2 linked regions of the Xanthobacter dioxanivorans genome follow. Each later gene encodes a partner of the first gene's protein in a complex. Links are inferred from orthologs where the notes say so. Each region holds a gene or a part of one and is shown in the gene's direction. Other genes may lie near its edges. The genes, in order: dapF and EZH22_RS06865.

Region 1 (10,402 bases):
CTCCGGGCAAACCGGGGCCGCCGGGACCGCCTGGGCGACCCGGGCCGCCAGGACCACCGGGGCCGCCAGGACCGCCAGGACCACCAGGACGACCGGGAAGGCCGGGACCACCGGGGCCGCCGGGACGGCCGGGACCACCAATACCGCCGGGACCGCCGGGAAGTCCGGGGCGACCGGGACCGCCGATGCCCCCAGGGCCGCCGGGAAATCCGGGGCCGCCGGGACCACCGGGGCGACCGGGACCGCCGGGAAGTCCGGGACGACCCGGGCCGCCGATGCCACCGGGACCGCCAGGGCCGCCGGGACCACCCGGACCGCCGGGGCGGCCGGGACGCCACGGGCCAGGCCCCCAGGCCGGCGGGCGACCGCCCCAGCCGGGACCCCAATGGGGCGGCCGGTTCCAGCGCGGCGGCACGACCCACACCGAGTTCCAGCCGCGGTTGTTCCAGCCCCAGTTGTTGTTCCAGGCCGAGCCCACGAGCACGGCGGTGCCGAACAGCAGGGCCCCGGTGGCGAAGGTGGTGAAGGCGGAGGAGCTGTCGTAGACGGGGACGTAGATCCGCTCGGGGTTGGCCGGCGCGATATAGATGGTGCGCTGGCCGCCCTCCTCGCGGGTGGTGACCACCTGCTGCGGCGTGGACTTCAGGTTGCCGACGCTCTGCGCCTTGGCGCGCAGCATCTGGATGGTGGTGGAGACATCCTGCGGCTGGGTGGAGAAGGCGAGGCCGAGGGATTCGGACCATTCCATGTGATCATGGAGCTGGCGGATCACGTCCGGAAAGCGCACGAGCGCCTTCACCGAGGAATCCCAGTCCCTGGCGTCCACCTGCGCGAAGTTCCGCGCCTGAACCAGGCGCGGATTGGCCTCGATCCAGTTATAGGCGTCCACGATCTGCTCGGGGAACAGCGTGGCCGGGAACAGGATGGCCAGCAGCGGGTCGGGATAGAGGGCCACCGGACCCAGGATGTATTCCAGGTCGCTGAGCGAATAGGTGGGGCCGGTCGCCTGCGCCGCGTCCGGAACGGGCGGGACCTGTGCCGGCTGTGCGCCGGGGGGCGGCGGCTGGTCGGGCGCGACCTGAGGGGCTCCCTGGGCCGGCGGATCGGCCGGTGGCGTCTGCGCCAGCACCGGATAGACCGCCGTGGACCATCCGAACACGGCCGCCACGGCCACGCGGGACCAGTTTCCCGCGCGTCCCTTGACGCATGTCGCTACTGTGAAACCTGCCATTCGGCCCTCCTACCCCTGCGTCACGCCCCTGAGCGCATTGCAGACAAAGACATTTTTAGCGCCGTTGCGGCGCACGTCGTTGATACTCGGACGCTCTTGTGGACTTCATTGAACCGGAACCAGGATGTCGATCTCCAGCGCTTCCGGCTTGGCGGTGAGGAGGTCGGAGCGATACTGCTCGATATAGAGCTCGTTCTGCTCAACGTTCTTCTCGTCCAGATAGTTCGCAATCTGCTCGTAGGTATTGTCCATGTCGGCGAATGAGCCGGCGTGGCTGAACTTCAGCACCTTGCCGGCGAACGATCCGCCTATCTTCATACCGCCCTGCGGCTTTTCCGTGGTGGTACCAGAGAAGGGAAGCTGCACTTCGTACTCGAAGCCGAGGTCGTCGCTCGAGGAATAGACCACGAAGGCGTCGCCGGACCGCGCCAGGCCCAGGCGCTTCAGCTCCTTGTCCGCCTGCTGCAGGCTGGTGACGAGCCTGTCATAGGCCTCCTCCCAGCTCGCGTGGCCGGAAAGCGTCAGCACCGGCACCGGGGAGAGGGTGATTTCCTGCGGTGCAAGCGATCGGCCGGACGGCGAGACGGGCACGGTCTCCACCGGTTTCGGATCGATGGGCGAGGTGCCCGGCGCGGGCGCCGACGGTCCCGGTGCCGGAGCCACGTCGGGGGTTGCCGGCGTCGCCGCGCCCTGGGCGCGGAGGGGAAGCGTTCCGGCACCCAGGAGCCCCGCGCCCATCAGCGCCGCCGCCAGAACAGAGGCCTGAAGAGGCGCGACGCGTGCGCGCGTGCCCGCCGGTCCGGTCTTCGTTCTTCTCCAACGCAACCCGAGCATGTCCAGTTCTCCTCACTGCCGAAGCAGGGATGGCTGTTTCTAGCATGATCCAACGCCCTGACGAGACGGCGCTTTGCGGGCGGTCCCGCGGTTGCAACCGGGCTTGATTGCGACGGCTTTGCGGCGCCCGTGGCGGCCCGGCGTGCCGGGGGTGGCGCCGGCGGCGGATCGGGGCCATATAGGGCCTTCAATCCTGCGCCTTGCCGAACCTGAGCCTCATCGAAGACCTGCGCCGTGAACCCGCTCGCCCATCGCCCATTCGTGAAGATGAACGGCCTCGGCAACGAGATCCTCGTGCTGGACCTGCGCGCCGATCCGGTGGATGTGCCGCCGGCTGCGGCGCGGGCGTTGGCGCGTCCCTCGGTCCTGCCGTTCGACCAGGCGATGGTGCTCTATCCGCCCCGGCGGGCCGGGACGGCCGCCTTCGTGCGCATCCTCAATTCCGACGGCTCCTATTCCGCGGCCTGTGGCAACGGCACGCGCTGCATCGCCGCGCTGGAGGCGCAGGCGACCGGCGCGCCGCACGTGCTGTTCGAGAGCGAGGCCGGCCTCCTCGACTGCGCGGTGCGCGCCGACGGGCAGGTGCGGGTGGACATGGGTGCGCCGCGCTTCGCCTGGACCGAAATCCCCCTCTCGCGCGACGTGGGCGACACCGCCGCGGTGCTTGTGCCGGGCTTCGAGCAACTGGGGCCGGCGAGCCTCGTCAGCATGGGCAATCCCCATGCCGTCTTCTTCGTGCCCGACGCGGACAGGGTGGACGTGGAGGGTCTCGGCGCTGCGCTGGAGCATCATCCGCTGTTTCCCGAGCGGGCCAACATCTCGTTTGCCAGCCTCACCGCGCCGGATCGCGTCCGGCTGCATGTGTGGGAACGCGGCGCCGGGCGCACCCGCGCCTGCGGCACCGCCGCCTGCGCCGCCGCGGTGTCCGCCGCGCGCACCGGCCGCGCCGGCCGCGCCACCACGGTGACCCTGCCGGGCGGCGACCTGGAGATCGTCTGGCGCGAGGGCGATTCCCACGTGCTCATGACCGGGCCGGTGGCGCACGAATTCTCCGGCACCCTCACCCCCGCCATGCTCGAGGATGTCGCCTGATGCCCCTTGCGGCGGAATGCGGCGAGGACGCGGGCGACGCGGTGCGCGTCGTCAGCTTCGGCTGCCGGCTCAATGCCCTGGAAGGCGACGGCATCGCCCGCGCGGCGGCCGCCGCGGGCCTCGCCGACGCCCGCGTGGTCGACATGCTCGTGGTCAACACCTGCGCGGTGACGGCGGAGGCGGTGCGCCAGGCGCGCCAGGCCATCCGGCGGGCGCGGCGGGAGGATCCGGCGCGGCGCATCGTCGTCACCGGCTGCGCGGCGCAGACCGATCCGGAGGCCTTCGCCCGCATGGACGAAGTGGACCTGGTGCTGGGCAATGCGGCCAAGACCGATCCCGGCACCTGGGCCGGGGCTCGGGCGGCGCTGGCCTTCGGCATCCCGGACGAACAGAAGGTGCAGGTGCAGGACATGGCGGCGGTGCGCGCCGCGACGCCCCACCTTGCCGACCGCTTCGACGGGCATACCCGCGCCTTCGTGGAGGTGCAGAACGGCTGCGACCACCGCTGCACCTTCTGCATCATCCCCTTCGGCCGCGGCCCCTCTCGCAGCGTGCCCATGGGCGCGGTGGTGGAGCATGTGCGCCGGCTGGTGGAAAACGGCCACCGCGAGGCCGTGCTCACCGGCGTCGACCTCACCGCCTATGGCGCCGACCTGCCGGGCACCCCCACCCTCGGCCGGCTGGTGCGCGCGGTGCTCAAGGGCGTGCCGGAGCTGGCGCGCCTGCGCCTGTCCTCCATCGACGCGGTGGAGGCCGACGACGTGCTCATGCGGGCGCTTGCCGAGGAAGAGCGGCTGATGCCGCATCTGCACCTGTCCTTCCAGTCGGGCGACGACCTGATCCTCAAGCGCATGAAGCGCCGTCATACCCGCGCTGAGGCCCTCGCCTTCGTCGCGGCCCTGCGGCGGGCGCGTCCGGACGTGGTGCTGGGGGCGGATATGATCGCCGGCTTTCCCACCGAGACCGAGGTGCAGGCGCGCGCCACCCGCGCCTTCGCGGAGGAAGCGGGCCTCGCCTTCCTGCACGTCTTCCCCTTCTCCGCCCGCCCCGGCACCCCGGCGGCCCGGATGCCGCTTCTGCCCCCGCCGGTGGTGGCCGAGCGGGCGCTGCGGCTGCGCGAGACCGCATCCGCCCTGCTGCGGCGGCACCTGGGAGCGCAGGTCGGCCGGCGCCGGACGGTGCTGGTGGAGGCCGGAGGGCGCGGCCACACCGAGCATTTCACCCCCGTGCGGCTCGCCCGGCCGACCGAGCGCGGGAGCCTCGCGGAGCTGCGCATCGCCGGACATGACGGCGTGCGGCTGATCGCGGCATGACCCTTTCCAGGAGCGGCAGCCAGCCATGAGCCACGAGGATCCCAAGGACCCGAGCAGGAAGAAGGGCGGCTTCTGGGGCTGGCTGAAGGGTGGCGCCGAAGAGCCCGCCAAGGCGCCAGCGGCCGAGGAGCCCGCCACGTCTGCGCCATCCGCGCCCCCGGCCGAGGAGCCGCCTGCCCCGCCGGCGGAAGTCGCCGAGGCGCCCATGCCGGTGGAGCCGGATGCGATCCCCGTGGTGGAACCGGAAGCGCCGGTCCCGCCGGAGCCTGTGTTTGTCCCCGAGGCCGTGGTCGAGCCCGAACCGCCGCCTTCACCCGAGCCGGAGCGCCCTTCCGGTTCGGAGCCGACCGCGCCGGCCCCGACTCCGGCCAGGGGATTCTGGAGCCGCCTTGCTTCGGGTCTCGCCCGCACCGCGTCCAGCCTCGGACAGGGCATCACCGACCTCGTCAGCAAGCGCAAGCTCGACGCCGAGACCCTGGAGGAGCTGGAGGACGTGCTCATCCGCGCCGACCTCGGCGTCGCGACCGCCGCCCGCATCGTCGAGGCGGTGGGCAAGGGCCGGCACGACAAGATGATCGCGCCCGAGGAGGTGAAGGGCCTCATCGCCGCCGAAGTGGAGGCGATCCTCGCCCCCGTGGCGCGGCCCCTGATGGTGGATGCCGCGCACAAGCCGTTCGTGGTGCTCATGGTGGGCGTCAACGGCTCGGGCAAGACCACCACCATCGGCAAGCTCGCCGCCCAATGGGTGGGGGAGGGGAAGAAGGTGGTGCTCGCCGCCGGCGACACCTTCCGCGCCGCCGCCATCGAGCAGCTCAAGGTGTGGGGCCAGCGCACCGGCGCCACCGTCATCGCCCGCGAGCAGGGGGCGGACGCGGCGGGCGTCGCCCACGACGCGGTGACCCAGGCGCGGGAGGAGGGGGCAGACATCCTCCTGGTGGATACCGCCGGGCGCCTGCAGAACCGTGCCGAGCTCATGGCCGAGCTGGAGAAGGTGGTGCGCGTCATCCGGAAGCTGGAGCCCGGCGCGCCTCACGCGGTGCTGCTCGTGCTCGACGCCACGGTGGGGCAGAACGCGCTGTCCCAGGTGGAGGCCTTCACCCGCATCGCCGGGGTGACCGGGCTGGTCATGACCAAGCTCGACGGCACGGCCCGCGGCGGCATCCTCGTCGCCATCGCGGCAAAGCATTCCCTGCCCATCCACCTCATCGGCGTGGGCGAGGGGGCGGACGACCTCCAGCCCTTCGCCGCCCGCGACTTCGCCCGCGCCATCGCCGGGCTGGAGTGAGCTTCTCGCCCCGGCCGTCCTAACCCCGGGGCGTCGCCATGAGGTCCACGTGGCCGATGGTGCAGGCATCCGCCTCGGCCGCATGGCGCGCCCAGTCCCCGGCCGTCGCCTCGTCCACCCCGCCGCTTTCCACGGCGGCCCGCGCCGTGCCGTCGGCGAGCGTCGTGATGAGGGCCCGCTCGGACGGTCCCAGCCGCCACGGGCTGTCGGCGACCCGCACCGCATAGCCGGCCTCGGCCAGCGCCGCGCCGAGCCAGCGCGCCGCATCGGCGCCGGCCGCCGGCCCGAAGCCCTTGTCCGTGCCCTGATGCGCGCGAAACCCGGCGGCGATGGCCGCGTCCGCCGGGTGGGGTGGCATCCAGGCGTCGCGTCCGTCGCAGGTCAAGGCGGCGTGAAGGAGGATGCCGCTCCCCGCGAAGGCCTTGGCGAAGCGGGCGCACCACGCCCCCGACACGAGGTCGAAGAAGGCGGACGCGGTCACCAGATGCGGCCCGAAGCCGCGCGCCGCGGCGGGATCGGCGGCAAGGTCGGCGATGGCGAAATCCACCCGGATCTCGCGCGGGCCAATGCGCAGGACGAGCCCGTCCTCCTCTTCGCGCGCCGCATCGGCGAAGGCCGCGAGGCGGGCACGGGCAGCCTGTGCCAGCCCTGCATCGTGGTCGAGCAGCGTCCAGTGCTGGCGGATCCCGAGGCGCGGGGCGAGGGCGCGCAGGTTCGAGCCGGTGCCGGCCCCGAGATCGACGATGCGCTGCACCTCCAGGCCGGCGAGCCGGCGCGCCAGCTCGTCCTCCAGCGCCGCGCTGCGGGCCGCATGGTCCGCCGCCTCGCGCAAGGCGAGCCAATCGTCGGAGAATGTGGCGGCGGGCGGGCTCATGTCGCCACCTTCGTGAGGACGCCGGCGATGATGCGGGCCGTATCCTGCCAGGAGGGCAGGGCCTGCCCGGCGGTGAACGCGCCATCGGCGAGCCGGCGGCGCAGCGCCCTGTCCCCGATCAGCCGGCGCAATGCGGCGGCCAGCGCGGCGGCGTCGTCCGGCGGCACCTTGAGGCCGGCGCCATCCGGCACCGTCTCGCCCGCCGCGCCGCCGGTGGTGCAGACCACCGGCAGGCCGCGCCGCATGGCTTCCGCCAACACCATGCCGTAGCCCTCGTAGAAGGCGGGATGCACCATGATGTCCGCCGCTGCGTAGGCGGCATCGAGTTGCGCCGTATCAAGCTGCCCGGCGAGCCGCACGCGGCCGCCGGGCATGGCGGCGACGCGGCCGGCGATGCGCGCGGCGGTGCCGGGATCGAGGTCCGGCGTGCCGACGATGGTCAGGGTGAAATCCAGGTCGCCCAGCCGTTCGACCGCGTCGAGGAGCACGTCGTAGCCCTTGCGCGGCGTCAGCGATCCCACCGCAATGAGTCGCGGCGGCGCGCCGTCCGCCGGCACCCGCGCCGCCGGCTCGGTGCCCGGCAGGGCAAGGGTCATGCGCTCCGGGGTGACGCCATAGCGCGCGATCAGCATGCGCCACGTCTCGGGGCTGATGGCGATGACGGCGTCGACGATGGCGAGCACCGCCTGTTCGCTTGCATGGAGCGCATGCGCCGCCGCCCGGTCGAGCCCCGTTTCCAGCGCCAGCGGGTGGTGCACCAGCGCCACCGTGCGCCGGCCGAGGCGCTTCAGCCGCTCCGCCGGCAGCACCGAGAGCGCGAGGCCGTCGCCGAGCAGCAGCGTATCTGGCGGCGTGGCGGCGAGCCGTGCGAGCGCTGCTTCCATCTCTCCCGCCGAGGGCGTGGGAAACGCGCCGTCGAGGCGCAGCGGCGCGATGTCGAGGCCCGCCGCGCCGAGCTCGCGGATCATCCGGCGGTCATAGGCGTAGCCGCCGGTGGGCGTCTCGATGTCGCCGGGATGGACGAAGGCAACGCGCATTCAGCCTCGCATTCGATCTCAGGAGATCAGTTGCAGCGACGCCGCGTCGGCGCCGAGGTCCGCCTCGTACCAGGCGCGGGCCACGTGGGATTCGTGCAGGGTCACCCGGATGCGGGCGAGGCCATCGCTGCCGGCGCCCAGCGTACCGGCGCGCGCGGCTTCCGCCATCCGGTCGAAGACGTGGCGGCAGAGCACCTCGGTGGTGGTGTTGCGGCCGGCGAAGGCGGGCAGGTCGTCGAGGTTGCGGTAGTTGAGCGGGCCGAGCACGCCCTTGAGCGCCTCATGGGCGCGGCCGATATCCACCACCACCCCCTCCACCGTCAGCTCCGCGCGGAAGAAGGCCACGTCCACCACGAAGGTGGCGCCGTGCAGGGCCTGGGCGGGGCCGAACAGGGCGCCCTTGAAGCTGTGGGCGATCATGATGTGGTCCCGCACTTCCACCGCATACATGCGCGCTTCCCCTCTGCCGTTGGTCCGGCGCTATGTGTAGCGCACGACGGTGGCGATGCCTGCCGCCCCGTCGCAGAGAATACGCGGCAGGGCCTGTGGCAGATCGTCGAAGGCGACTTCCTCGGTGATGAGCGCGTCGAGGCGCGGGTCGGCGAGGAGGTCGAGGGCCTTGGCGAGCCGGCGCCGGTGGCTCCAGCGCGGTCGGCGGGAGGGGCTCACCTGCCCCACCTGCGAGGAGAGGATCGCAAGCCGCCGGTGGTGGAAGGCGCCGCCGAGCCCGATCTCCACCGCCCTGTCGCCGTACCAGCTCATTTCCACGAGGCGGCCTTCCTCGCCGCAGCAGCCCAGCGCCGTGGCGAGGCCCGCCCCGGTGCCGGAGGTGTGGAACACGATGTCGGCATCGAGCGCCTTCGGCCCCGCCGGCGCGAAGGCGGCGCCGAAGGCGGTGGCGAGCGGGGCGCGGCGGGCGTCGGGGTCGATGGCGGTGACCTCGGCCCCCGGCAGGCGGGCGGCGAGGTAGGCCACGAGCAGGCCGACGAGCCCGGTTCCCACCACCGCGATGCGGTCGCCGGGGCCGGCGCCGGCATCCCAGAGCGCGTTCAGCGCCGTCTCCATGTTGGCGGCGAGGGTCGCCCGGCGGGCGGGAACGCCATCGGGCACCGGCACCAGCGCGTCGGCGGGGAGGCGGAAGCGGTCCTGATGCGGGGCAAGGGCGAACACCGTGCGGCCCAGAAGCTCCGCCGGGCCCTCCTCCACGCGGCCGACCGCGCTGTAGCCGTATTTCACCGGGAAGGGGAAATCGCCGTCCTGCAAGGGCGCGCGCATGCGGTCGCGGTGGATCGGGTCGGCGAGCCCCCGGAAGACAAGGCGCTCGGTGCCGCGGCTGATGCCGCTCCACAAGCTCTCGATGCGCGCATGGCCGGCGGCGGCGTCCGGCAGCGGCGCGGTGCGCAGGGCACAGCTGCCCGGGCCGACGTACCAGAGTGCGCGCGCGGTCATGGGGCATTTTGACGCATCGGTGGCTGCCATGCCTGCGCTTTCGTATAGCCACGGGGAATGCCGCTGCGGGCGGCGAAGGGAGCTATGCATGTCTTCGCGGTCCGGTCCAATCCCCCGGCGGCTTCCTGCGGATGCCTTTACCCCCGCTCTCCTCCAGCCCATGGGCGCGCTGCGCCGGCGGCGGCTGTTCATGCTCGCCGCCAATGGCGTCACCCTGGCCCTGCTTCTGGCGGGCATGGGGGTGCTCGGCGCCGCCGGGGGCTTCACCGTGGTGGATGGCGCGCTGGCGCTGTGCGCCCTCGCCATCACGCCGTGGAACACCATCGGCTTCTGGAACGCGCTCGTCGGGCTGCGCCTCGCCCATGGCGGCCGGCGCGGGCTGGAAGCGGCCGCCCCCTTCCCCGGGTCGCCGGAGCCGGGTGGCCCGGTGACCCAGCGGACCGCCGTTCTCATGACCCTGCGCAACGAGGACCCCGTCCGCGCTCTGGCCCGTCTCAAGGCCGTGAAAGCGGACCTCGATGCCAGCGGGCAGGGGGGCGCGTTCGATTTCCATGTCCTCAGCGATACCTCCCGGCCCGAGATCGCCGCCGCCGAGGAGGAGGCCGTGGCCGCCTGGAAGGCACAGGAGGGCGCGGCGCGCATCTTCTACCGCCGGCGGGCGCAGAATACCGACTTCAAGGCCGGCAACATCCGCGACTTCTGCCTTGCCGCCGGCGAGCGCTACGACTTCATGCTGCCGCTGGACGCCGACAGCCTGATGGGGGCCGGCACCATCCTGCACATGGTGCGCCTCATGGCCGCCCACCCGCGGCTGGGCATCCTGCAGAGCCTCGTGGTGGGTCTGCCGGCGCAGAGCGCGTTCGCCCGCATCTTCCAGTTCGGCATGCGCCACGGCATGCGCTGCTACACGCTCGGCGCCAGCTGGTGGACGGCGGATTGCGGCCCCTTCTGGGGCCACAATGCCCTGATCCGTATCGCCCCGTTCCGCGACGCCTGCCACCTGCCGGCCCTGCCGGGCATCCCGCCGCTGGGCGGGCCGATCCTCTCCCACGACCAGGTGGAGGCGGCGCTGATGCGCCGTGCCGGCTACGAGGCGCGGGTGCTGCCGGTGGAGAGCGAGAGCTACGAGGAGAATCCGCCCGCCGCCACCGACTTCGTCACCCGCGACCTGCGCTGGTGCCTCGGCAACCTGCAATATCTGCGGTTGCTGGCCCGGCCCGGCTTTGCCGCGAGCCTCCTGCCCATGAGCCGCTTCCAGCTGGTCTGGGCCGTCCTCATGTTTGTCAC
Region 2 (10,252 bases), 1.5 Mb from region 1 along the record:
TGCGCGCGATCCCGGCGGGGAAGACCCACAAATTGGTGCGCATGTCCTCCGACCAGTCCATGGAGCGGCCGGTGACCACCACCCCGGCCGAGCCGAGATAGACGGCGCGGGTGCAGGCCTGCGCCAGAGGCGCGCCGACGCCCGCGAGATAGAGCGCGGTCGCCGCCAGCGCCATCGCGCGGCGCGCTACGCCCGTGACGCGCGGCTTCGGGAGGCGATGCCTCGACATGCCGGGCGCGTTCGGAGGGACGGGTCGGGAAGAGCGGGATTTCGGCATGAGCGAACTCCGATGCAACGGCCGCTCATCATATCCGGCCGCCCGATGGGCCGGGAAAGGGAGATACCGGCTCCGCCCACACAGCAAGGCGGAGCCGGTCATCCATGCCCTGTCTGCCCCGAAAAGACATGGACGAGCGGAGATAAGCATCCCCTCCCCGGCGATTCTCTGAGATGGATCAAATTTGGCGGCGCGCCGGGAAAATTTTGCTATTTCCAGTCTGGAACGTCGCCAACGTCGCGCCTCAGGTGCCTGGAGAAATGGATGCACGACAAAGAGTCGAACATGCCGGATGGCATTCCGGTCATCCGCACCATCGCCATGCCGGCCGACACCAATCCCAACGGCGACATCTTCGGCGGCTGGCTCATGTCGCAGATGGACCTAGCCGCCGGCAACGTGGCGGCGCGGCGCTCCCGCGGGCGGGCGGCCACGGTGGCGGTGGAGGCCATGAGCTTCCTGTCCCCGGTGGCGGTGGGCGACGAGGTGAGCCTGTTCGGCAAGGTGGTGAAGCTCGGGCGCACCTCCATGCGCATCGAGGTGGAGGCCTGGCGTCGCGCCCGCGCCAGCGAGGAGACCACCAAGGTGACGGAAGCCGTCTTCACCTTCGTCGCCATCGACGAGGACGGCCGCCCGCGTCCCATCCCCCCGGAAGAGGCCTGACGGGGGCGCTCAGGTGCCGCGCGGCTTGGCCCGCGTGGTGGGCGGGGCGACGGCCGGGTCTTCCGGCCAGGGGTGCCGGGGATAGCGCCCGCGCATCTCGGTGCGCACGTCCCGCCACGAGCCGCGCCAGAATTGCGGCAGGTCCTTCGTCACCTGGATCGGCCGGTGGGCCGGCGACAGCAAGGCGAGCGTCAGCGGCACCCGCCCGCCGGCAATGGCCGGGTGGGCGGTGAGGCCGAACAATTCCTGCACCCGCACGCTCACCTGCGGCCCGCCTTCCGCCCCATAGTCGATGGGCAGGCGCGAGCCCGTGGGCGCGGTGAAATGGGTGGGCGCCTCCGCCTCCAGCCGGGCGGCGAGGTCATAGGGAAGGCGCGCGTGGAGCGCGTTCGCCACCTCGGCCGGCGTGACCTCGGACAAGCTGGTCCGCCCCTCGATAAAAGGAGCGAGCCAGTCGCCGGCGGTGGAAGCCAGCGCGGCATCCGACAGGTCCGGCCACGGCTCCCCCTCGGCGGCACGCAGGAACTGCACCCGCTCGCGCCATTGCCGCGTGGCCGCGCTCAGCGGCAGGCGATCGAGGCCGAGGCCGGCGATCCCCTCCGCCAGCACCCGCGCGGTATCCCCGTTGGCCGGCACCGGGCAGGGCGCGGCGGACAGAACCAGCGCCTTCAGCCGGCGCACCGTCCGCCCGCGCACGGCCGCCGCGTCCAAATCGAAGGCGATCTCGGTGCCGGCGGTGATGCCGGCGGCAAACAGCGTCTCCACCTCGTCCAGGGACAAGGCGGCGGCGAGGCCGATGCGCGCCGCCTCCGCCCGGCCGCCCACCTCGGCCACGGCGAGGAAGGGCGCGCGGGCCAGCGCCGCCGCCGGGTCCATCACCGCGCCGCGACCGTTGGCAAGCAGAAAGCGCGTGCCGTCGCCCCGCCCCTTCGCCACCCGGTCGGGAAAGGCCAGGGCCAGCAGCGCGGCCGCCGAGGGCCGCCGGCCCCCCGCCCCGTCCCGCCCGCCGGCCATCTCGGCCCAGCGGGCGACGAGCCGGCGGGCTTCCTCGGCCCGGCGGGAGCGGTCGCGGCGGAAGCCGTCGAGGCGGTGGACGAGGTCCACGCCGTCGCCGCCGAGACCGCGCTCGGACAACAGCGCCGCGATCTCCGCCGAAAGGTGCCCCGCGCCGGCGTCGGCGCCCACCGCCACCATGTGGGCGAGGCGCGGCGGCAGAGGCAGGCGCGCCATGCGGCGGCCGAGGGGGGTGACGGCCCCGTCGGCGTCGAGGGCGTCCAGCAGGCGCAGCAGCGCCTTTGCCTCGGCGACGGCGGGGACCGGCGGCGGATCAAGGAACGGCAGAGCCGCCGGGTCGCGCACCCCCACCCGGGCGAGGTCCAGCACCAGCCCGGTCAGGTCGGCGGCGAGGATCTCGGGCGTGGCGAAGGGCTTGAGGCTCAGGGTCTCGCCCTCGCTCCACAGGCGGTAGCACACCCCCGCCTCGGTGCGGCCGGCGCGGCCCCGGCGCTGGTCGGCGGCGGCGCGGGAGACGCGCACGGTCTCCAGCCGCGTCAGGCCCACGTCCGGCTCGAAGCGCGGCACGCGGGCAAGGCCGCAATCCACCACCACCCGCACGCCCTCGATGGTCAGCGAGGTCTCGGCGATGGAGGTGGAAAGCACCACCTTGCGCCGGCCCGTCGGGGCCGGCAGGACCGCGCGGTCCTGCTCGGCGGCCTCCAGCGCGCCGTAAAGGGCGACCACGTCGACGGCGGGATCGCGCACCGCCTCGGCGAGAAGATTTTCCGTGCGCCTGATCTCCGCCGCGCCGGGGAGGAAGGCGAGGACCGACCCGGTCTCCTGCCGCAGCGCGCGCAGGATGGCATCGGCCATCTGCCGGTCGACGGGCATGCGCGGATCCCGGCCGAGATAGGCCGTCTCCACCGGGAAGGCGCGGCCCTCGCTCTCGATCACCGGCGCCGGGGCGCCTGTGCCCATCAACGCGGCGACGCGGGCGCCGTCCAGCGTCGCGGACATGGCCAGGAGCCGCAGGTCCTCGCGCAGCCCGCGCTGGGCGTCGAGAGCCAAAGCGAGGCCGAGGTCGGCATCAAGGCTGCGCTCGTGGAACTCGTCGAACAGCACGGCGGCGACACCCGAAAGCTCGGGATCGTCCAGCACCATGCGGGTGAAGATGCCCTCGGTGACCACCTCGATGCGGGTGCGGCGCGAGACCTCCGAGCCGAGCCGGGTGCGGAAGCCAACCGTTTCGCCGACCCGCTCGCCGAGGCTCTGCGCCATGCGACGGGCGGCAGCGCGGGCGGCGAGGCGGCGCGGCTCCAGCACCAGGATGCGCCCGCCGGCCTCCCACGGCTCGTTCAGCAGGGCCAGCGGCACCCGCGTGGTCTTGCCCGCGCCCGGCGGCGCCACGAGCACGGCGCAGGCGGTGGCGCGCAGCGTCGCCTGAAGGTCGCCGAGGACGGCATCGATGGGCAGAGGGGTGTCGAACATGGCCGAGGGCTTTAGAATGGCGGCGGGCCGGCAGGCAATGCGCCGGTGGCGAGGGCCCGCCGAATGCGGCAGGCGCATTGACTTTTCAGGGCCCCATGGTGTATCGGACCCACTTCGCGCGGGCCCTCGTGCCCGCATTCCCATTCCCGACCGGAAGAAGCCCGCCCTTCGAGGCGCGGCGGAACACGAAAGCGAGACAAGATGTTCGCGGTCATCAAGGCAAACGGCAAGCAGTATCGCGTTGCCGCGGCTGATGAAATCACCATCGACCACCTCGACGCCGAGGTCGGCTCCATCTTCACCTTCCCGGTGCTGATGCTGGGCGGCGCCACCGTCGCCATCGGCACGCCCCACGTGGACGGCGCCACCGTCACCGGCGAGATCGTCGAGCAGACCCGCGGCGACAAGGTGATCGCCTTCAAGAAGCGCCGCCGGCAGAATTCGCGCCGCAAGCGGGGCTTCCGCGCCGACCTCACCGTCGTGCGCATCACCGAGATTTCCGGCCTCGGCGAGAGCGTCAAGGCTGAACCGAAGACCCAGCGTGCGCCGGCTCCCGCAGCCGCTGCCGACGCCTGATCGAGAACGAGGAGAGCAACAATGGCTCATAAAAAGGCAGGCGGCTCGTCTCGCAACGGTCGCGATTCCGATGGTCGCCGTCTCGGCGTGAAGCGCTTCGGCGGCCAGGACGTCATCGCCGGCAACATCATCGTGCGCCAGCGCGGCACCAAGTGGCATCCCGGCACGAATGTGGGCATGGGCAAGGACCATACCCTCTTCGCCCTCGTCGAAGGCAAAGTCGCCTTCCGGACCAAAGCTAACGACCGCACCTACGTATCGGTGCTTCCGACCGCCGCCGAGGCGGCTGAATAAACGGCGAGACCTGAAATGCAGGATCCCGCCGGTCTCGTCGAACCGGTGGGCGCCTGAGCGGGCCGAACCTCAAGCTCAGACACGAACCGGGGAGATGGGACACCTCTCCCCGGTTTTCGTTTGTCTGTGCCTCGAGGAGCCCGCCATGACCCTGTGTGAGACGCCGTCCGGAGCAACCCTGGCGGAGAGCTGTATCCCCGTCCTCGAAACCGACCGGCTCGTGCTCCGCGCGCCGCGCCTCGAGGACGTTGCCGCTGTCGCGGAGCTCGCCAACAACCGCAAGATCGCGGAGATGACCGCGAACCTGCCCTTTCCCTACAAGCCGTCCGACGCCCACGCCTTCGTCGAGACGCTGGCGGCGACCCCGCAATCCGCCACCTTCGCCCTGTTCGCCAAGGCCGAGGGCGCCCACGCCTTTGCCGGCATGGTGAGCTTCGGCCGCCGCCCGCCGGAACCGGCGCCCGAGATCGGCTACTGGATCGGCGAGCCGTTCTGGGGCCGGGGCCTGGCCACCGAGGCGGTGCGCGCCGTCATCGACTACGCCTTCTCCGAGACCGACCTTTCGCTCCTCGTCGGCTCGGCGCGCGTGGTCAATCCGGGCTCGCGGCGGGTGCTGGAGAAGTGCGGCTTCCAGTGGTCGGGCGTCGGCCTCACCCGCGTGAAGGCGCTCGGCGCCTCGGTGCCGGTGGACCGGTTCCAGCTCGACCGGCGCACCTGGGCCTCCATCCGGGCCTGGGGCTCCACCGCGCTACCGCGCCACCGCGCGGCCCACTGAGAGGCAACTGCACGCCACCGCGCGGCCCACCGAGGCGCCTGCGCGGCGGCCGGCCTGGCCTTGACGGGAGCTTGCGCGGCGCTGCCGCGGGGAGACGAAAGCTTGCGCGGCGCTGCCGCGCGGGCCATCACGGAAAAGACACATCACCCGTCCGGATGGCGCCGATGAGCAAGCACCAAGATGCCCCCTACCGTCCCTGCGTCGGCCTCGCCGTGTTCAACGGCGCGGGCAAGGTCTTCCTCGGGCGCCGCATCGGCGGGCCGGAGCATGTGGACGCGACCCATTCCTGGCAGTTGCCCCAGGGCGGCATCGACAAGGGCGAGGAGCCGTTCGACGCCGCCCTGCGCGAGCTCTACGAGGAGACCTCCATCCGCTCGGTGACCAGGCTCGGCGAGATCGAGGACTGGCTCACCTACGACCTGCCCGGCCGCATTGCGGGCGAGGCCTGGAAGGGCAAGTATCGCGGCCAGACGCAGAAATGGTTCGCCTTCCGCTTCACCGGCGTCGACGCCGAGATCAACATCTCGCGGCCCGGCGGCGGCGCCCACAAGCCGGAATTCATGGACTGGCGCTGGGAAAGCCTCGACAAGGTGACCGAGCTCGTCATCCCCTTCAAGCGCAACGTCTATGCCGAGGTGGTGCGCGGCTTCCGCCGGTTCTCCGAGAGCTGAACTCCGCGCCGGGGGCGAGGAGGCTTCGACGACCCGGGCGCGGCGCGGGAATAAGGACCCCTGCGCGGGGTGGGCGGATGTTCCGGCTCCAGATGGATGGACACCCTGCCGCCGCCGGCAACGCCTGCGTCCGGCCCGGCGGCATGCGCCTCATCGACCTGTGCGGCGACGCGGTGCAGACCTGCCCGGATTGAGCCGCCGCCGCGGCACAGAAGACTCCGGATCACGGAAGAGAACGGTGGCGGATTACATCCCGCTCGGACCGTGAAAACCACCCCGCGGGATGGAGCTCACCACAAGAACGCGCAAAATATTCGGAAAATACGAAGTTTATAAATCAATTGTGACAGAAACTTCGAGTCGCACCCCCACCAATATCCGGACTACCGCGTCAAACGCCACATGATGTCCAGAATATCTGCATCATACCCGACTATTTTGTCTGTGGTATGACAGTCCGGACACCTCTGACTGTTGCCGTAGGGAGACAGTTATTGACAGCGACCTGCGTTATGACCAGCCATCCTGTTTCATTCGGGGGTGGGGAGCTTTACATGCGCGCGTCGCTGCTGGTTACAAACATTCTCGCCGCGCTGATCGCCGGCGGCGCCGCCCAGGCGGCCGACCTGGCGTCCAAGCCGGTGACCAAGGCGCCGGTGGCGCCGGTCTTCAGCTGGACCGGCTTCTACGTCGGCGCCCAGGCCGGCTATGGCTGGGCGCAGAACGACTTCAGCAATTCCGTCGATCCGCTGAACCCGACGACCCTCAGCGTGGCAGATGCCGAGTTCAGCCTCGACGGCGGCTTCGTCGGCGGCCAGATCGGCTACAACTGGCAGATTTCCAACATCGTCCTCGGTGTCGAGGCGGACGCGGCGTGGGCCGACATTTCCGGCTCCGGCTCCTACTTCAACGGCGTCGCGCCGAGCTGCATCCAGAGCAACGATGCCTGCTCCTCGAAGATCGACGCGCTCGGCACCATCACCGGCCGCCTGGGCGTCGCCTTCGACCGCATCCTGCTCTACGCCAAGGGCGGCGCTGCCTGGGCCACCACCTCGCACACCGCCGGCAACACCGACCTCGCCTTCCCCGCCTTCAGCTACAGCGCCACCACCGATTCCACCCGCTGGGGCTGGACCGTGGGCGCCGGTGTCGAGTGGGCCTTCTTCAACAACTGGTCGGCGAAGGTGGAATACAATTACATCGACCTGGGCAGCAACCAGGTGACCTTCAACTTCACGCCCAACACCTTCATCAATCCCTACCAGGCGACGGTCGACCAGAACGTCCAGCTGGTGAAGGCCGGCATCAACTATCGCTTCTGAGAACGCCATCACTGCCGGCGGGTTCGCGCGACAGGCGCGGACCCGCCGGCAGGGTCCGCCTGGAACGCCCTGTTTGGAGGGCCCTGTCTGGAGAGCCCCGGCATCGCCGGGGCTCTTTCCATTTGCGGTCTTCTCACGCGGACGGAAGCGGACGCACCACCGGCCCCTTCGGGCTTACACCGGCCGGGCGGGACGCCGGCAAGGGGCGGGATGATGCGGGGGCGACGATCACCGCATCGGCCGGCCGACGGCGCAGCGCGACGGGAAAGGTCGACGGGCGCGGCGGGCCAAGGGGGAGGTGAAGAACGGATCGCAGGCGGGTCCCGCCTGCGGAGCGCCCGGCGGTCAGCTCGCGCCGGGCGTCACCAGATGCAGTCCGAGCACCATGATGCCCACGGCCGCGACCCAGCTTCCGCCGGCCCGCAGGGCGATGGGGCGCCAGGATCCGGTGGAGGGCACGTCATCGCCCCGTCCGCCGCCGCGCAGGAAGGCAAGGGCGGCGCCCGTCGCGAGCGTCATCACCACATAGCCTGACGCCATCACTCCGGCGAGAAACAGCACGCGGTCGGTGCTCGCGGCCATGGCCGCGCCATTCTGGTCGCCGTGCAGCAGGCCCATGATTCCGGCCGTGCCGAGGAGAACCGGAAGCGGAACGCGCAGCGCCGCCGCCACGGCGAGCCCGGTCGCCGCCACCAGCGCGAGGCCGAGGGCCGGGCCGAACGCCGGCTGCGGCAGCACCAGCGAGAGAAGTCCGCCGGCGAGCAGGGCGAGGGGAAACGCCAGGATGACCCAGCGCGCGCGCTGCGCCCCCTGGAAGGCGGCCAGCACCGCGAGGGCGATCCATGGCAGCACCTGCTGGAGATCGGTGAGGGGATGCAGGGCACCGCTGTAGAAATCGCCGAGCCGCGTCTCCACCAGATGCGCGTGCGCCGCCGTAGGCGCGCAGGCGAGCGCGGCCCCGGCGGCGGACAAGTGGATCCAGCGCGTCAAGCGGGCCTTCATGCGATGATCCCGACGGCGCCGAGGAGGAAATAGAGGCCCACGCAGCCGATGGCGGCGCCGCAGGCGCGCACCGCCCGGGCCCCGGCCTCCCAGCGCACCAGCACGCCGATCAGGATGCCGGTGAGATGCAGCAGGCCGGTGGCGGCGACGAAGCCGGCGGCGAAGGCCACCGCGTCCGCCGCATCGGGCAGCTCGCGGCCGTGGGCATAGCCATGGAAGACCGCGAACACGCCCACCATCACCGCCGCGACCCACAGGGGTGGCCGCGCGGCGAGCGCCACCATGACGCCGAGGGCGATGCCCGACAGGGCGATCACTGGCTCGACGAACGGCAGCGGCACGCCGAGCAGGCCGAGGACGCCGCCCACCGCCATCACCAGGGGAAAGGTGACCGGCAGGACCCAGATCGCCGGGTTGCCGAGCTGCGCCCCCCAAAGCCCCACCGCCACCATGGCCACCAGGTGATCGGCGCCGGTGAGCGGGTGGAGGAAGCCGCTGACGAGGCCGAGGGCCACGCCGCTGCCGGTATGGGCGAAAGCGGGCGCCAGCGGGACGGCGGCGAAGAGGCCGGCCAGCGCACCGCAGAGGAGCACGCGGGCGCTGGGGACGAGGTGTTTCATGGCGGCCTTCCTTGATCGGTTGCGGCGCCCCTCGGCGCCCGGGTCAGATGCGGGTGAGGAACCAGAACGAGGCGACGGAGCCGATCACGTAGGCGGGGATGGCGGCGCCCCAGCGCGGCAGCAGCGCCTGCGCCTGGCGGTGGGCCCAAAGCAGGGCCAGCACCGCCATGACGAAGGTGAGCTGGCCGATCTCCACGCCCACGTTGAAGAAGAAGAGCGCGATGGGCAGCGTCGCCTGGGGAATGCCGAGGGCGGTGAGCGCGGTGGCGAAGCCGAGCCCGTGCAGGAGGCCGAACGCGAACGCCACGCTCCAGGGATGCCGCGCGGTCAGTCCCGCCTCGCCGCGCTGCAGCTTCACGATCTCCACGCCGACGAACACGATGGAGAGCGCGATGGCGGCATTCAGCGGCCGCTCCGGCACGCCGACCCAGCCGAAGGTGGCGGCGGCGAGCGACAGGCTGTGGCCGACGGTGAAGGCGGTGATGGTCTTCACCAGCTTCCAGCCGCCCTTCACCAGCCAGATCAGGCCGAGCACGAACAGGAGATGGTCGATGCCGCGCAGGATGTGGTCGATGCCGAGATTGGTGTAGGTCTCGGCCAGATCGCGCCAGACCGCCATGTCGGTGCCCGGATCACGCGCGGCGGTGACGGTGGGCTTGGCGGCGCTCACCGTATAGACCTCCATCGGCCCCTCGTGGGGGATCACCCGGATGGTGGCCACCGACTGCCGGCTGCCGAGGCCCTGGAAGCTCAGCTGGCCGGTGATGCCGCGCGCGCCGCAGACGAGCTCCGGCGGCTCCCATGTGCAGTGGGGCGGGAAGATGGGCTGGAGCGTCATGTCCACCGGCGGCATGGTCCACTGGCCGATGAAGCGGCCCGGCGCGATCTCGCGCAGGGTGATCACCGCCATGGTGGCCTCGTGCGCCCGCGCCCCCGACGCCGGCGCCAGCACCGCCACGACGAGGCAGACGAGCGCCGCCACGAGGCCGCCCAGCGCGGCGAGGGCGCGACGGCGGACGGGGGCTTGCCCGCAGGGAGGCTGCGAGGGGTTCATGGCTCGCTGCGCCGGATCACATAGGCCTTGCCGAGGTCGCGGGTGGCGGCGATGGCGAGCACGCGCCGCCGCTCGTCCTTCCAGGCCTGCGCCACCTGGGAGCCCACCTCGTCCAGCTCCACCCGCCGGCCGGGCGTGAAGGTGTCGCGGCGCACCACGTGCCAGCCCGACGCGGACGGCAGGACCTGCCATTCCCCCGCCGGGGCCTCCACCAGCTGGTCGACGAAGTCCTTGCCGAAGGACGGCTCCAGCGTCTGCCGCGGCCGCTGCCCGAAGATGAGGGCGCGCAGCTGCACCTCCTCGGGCTCGGTGCCGGCGCGGATCTGCTCCAGCACGGCGCGGCTCTGCGCCTCGGCGTCCGGGCCGGTGAACGGCACGTCGATGAAGCTGACGAGGTCGGGAATGTCGTAGTTGGCGCGGCGCTTCTCGTACCAGGCGGCCAGCTCCGCCTGGCTCGGCTCGCTCACCTCGACGCCGTTGAAGATGAGCAGGCGCATCTTGTGGGTGATCCGGT

What was found.
Region 2: the proteins of dapF (region 1) and EZH22_RS06865 are in contact, whole or in part, in a solved structure (PDB 5YGU), measured with the Escherichia coli proteins. The link is inferred for Xanthobacter dioxanivorans from one-to-one orthologs.

What each region holds. Positions count from the first base shown.
Region 1 is NZ_CP063362.1:2,887,579-2,897,980, forward strand. The notes cover bases 1,314-4,228. They hold dapF (diaminopimelate epimerase), read left to right. Parts: upstream 1,314-2,299; coding sequence 2,300-3,157; downstream 3,158-4,228. Other genes in these bases: EZH22_RS13540 (GyrI-like domain-containing protein), read right to left, coding at 1,337-2,065; mtaB (tRNA (N(6)-L-threonylcarbamoyladenosine(37)-C(2))-methylthiotransferase MtaB), read left to right, coding at 3,157-4,228. Outside these bases: EZH22_RS13535 (DUF3300 domain-containing protein), read right to left, coding at 1-1,231; more of mtaB, read left to right, coding at 4,229-4,470; signal recognition particle-docking protein FtsY, read left to right, coding at 4,496-5,755; EZH22_RS13560 (SAM-dependent methyltransferase), read right to left, coding at 5,775-6,629; EZH22_RS13565 (glycosyltransferase family 4 protein), read right to left, coding at 6,626-7,666; EZH22_RS13570 (6-pyruvoyl trahydropterin synthase family protein), read right to left, coding at 7,685-8,116; EZH22_RS13575 (zinc-dependent alcohol dehydrogenase), read right to left, coding at 8,147-9,115; glucans biosynthesis glucosyltransferase MdoH, read left to right, coding at 9,204-10,402. UniProt on the Escherichia coli protein: Involved in the succinylase branch of the L-lysine biosynthesis and in the biosynthesis of the pentapeptide incorporated in the peptidoglycan moiety. Catalyzes the stereoinversion of LL-2,6-diaminopimelate (L,L-DAP) to meso-diaminopimelate (meso-DAP).
Region 2 is NZ_CP063362.1:1,429,455-1,439,706, forward strand. Bases 4,222-6,986 are described here. They hold EZH22_RS06865 (RNA pyrophosphohydrolase), read left to right. Parts: upstream 4,222-5,233; coding sequence 5,234-5,740; downstream 5,741-6,986. Other genes in these bases: rpmA (50S ribosomal protein L27), read left to right, coding at 4,222-4,294; EZH22_RS06860 (GNAT family N-acetyltransferase), read left to right, coding at 4,440-5,069; EZH22_RS06870 (outer membrane protein), read left to right, coding at 6,295-6,986. Also shown: EZH22_RS06835 (linear amide C-N hydrolase), read right to left, coding at 1-229; EZH22_RS06840 (acyl-CoA thioesterase), read left to right, coding at 542-940; ATP-dependent helicase HrpB, read right to left, coding at 950-3,424; rplU (50S ribosomal protein L21), read left to right, coding at 3,626-4,000; more of rpmA, read left to right, coding at 4,022-4,221; more of EZH22_RS06870, read left to right, coding at 6,987-7,062; EZH22_RS06875 (HupE/UreJ family protein), read right to left, coding at 7,408-8,064; EZH22_RS06880 (HupE/UreJ family protein), read right to left, coding at 8,061-8,684; EZH22_RS06885 (HupE/UreJ family protein), read right to left, coding at 8,728-9,738; EZH22_RS06890 (peptidyl-prolyl cis-trans isomerase), read right to left, coding at 9,735-10,252. UniProt on the Escherichia coli protein: Master regulator of 5'-end-dependent mRNA decay.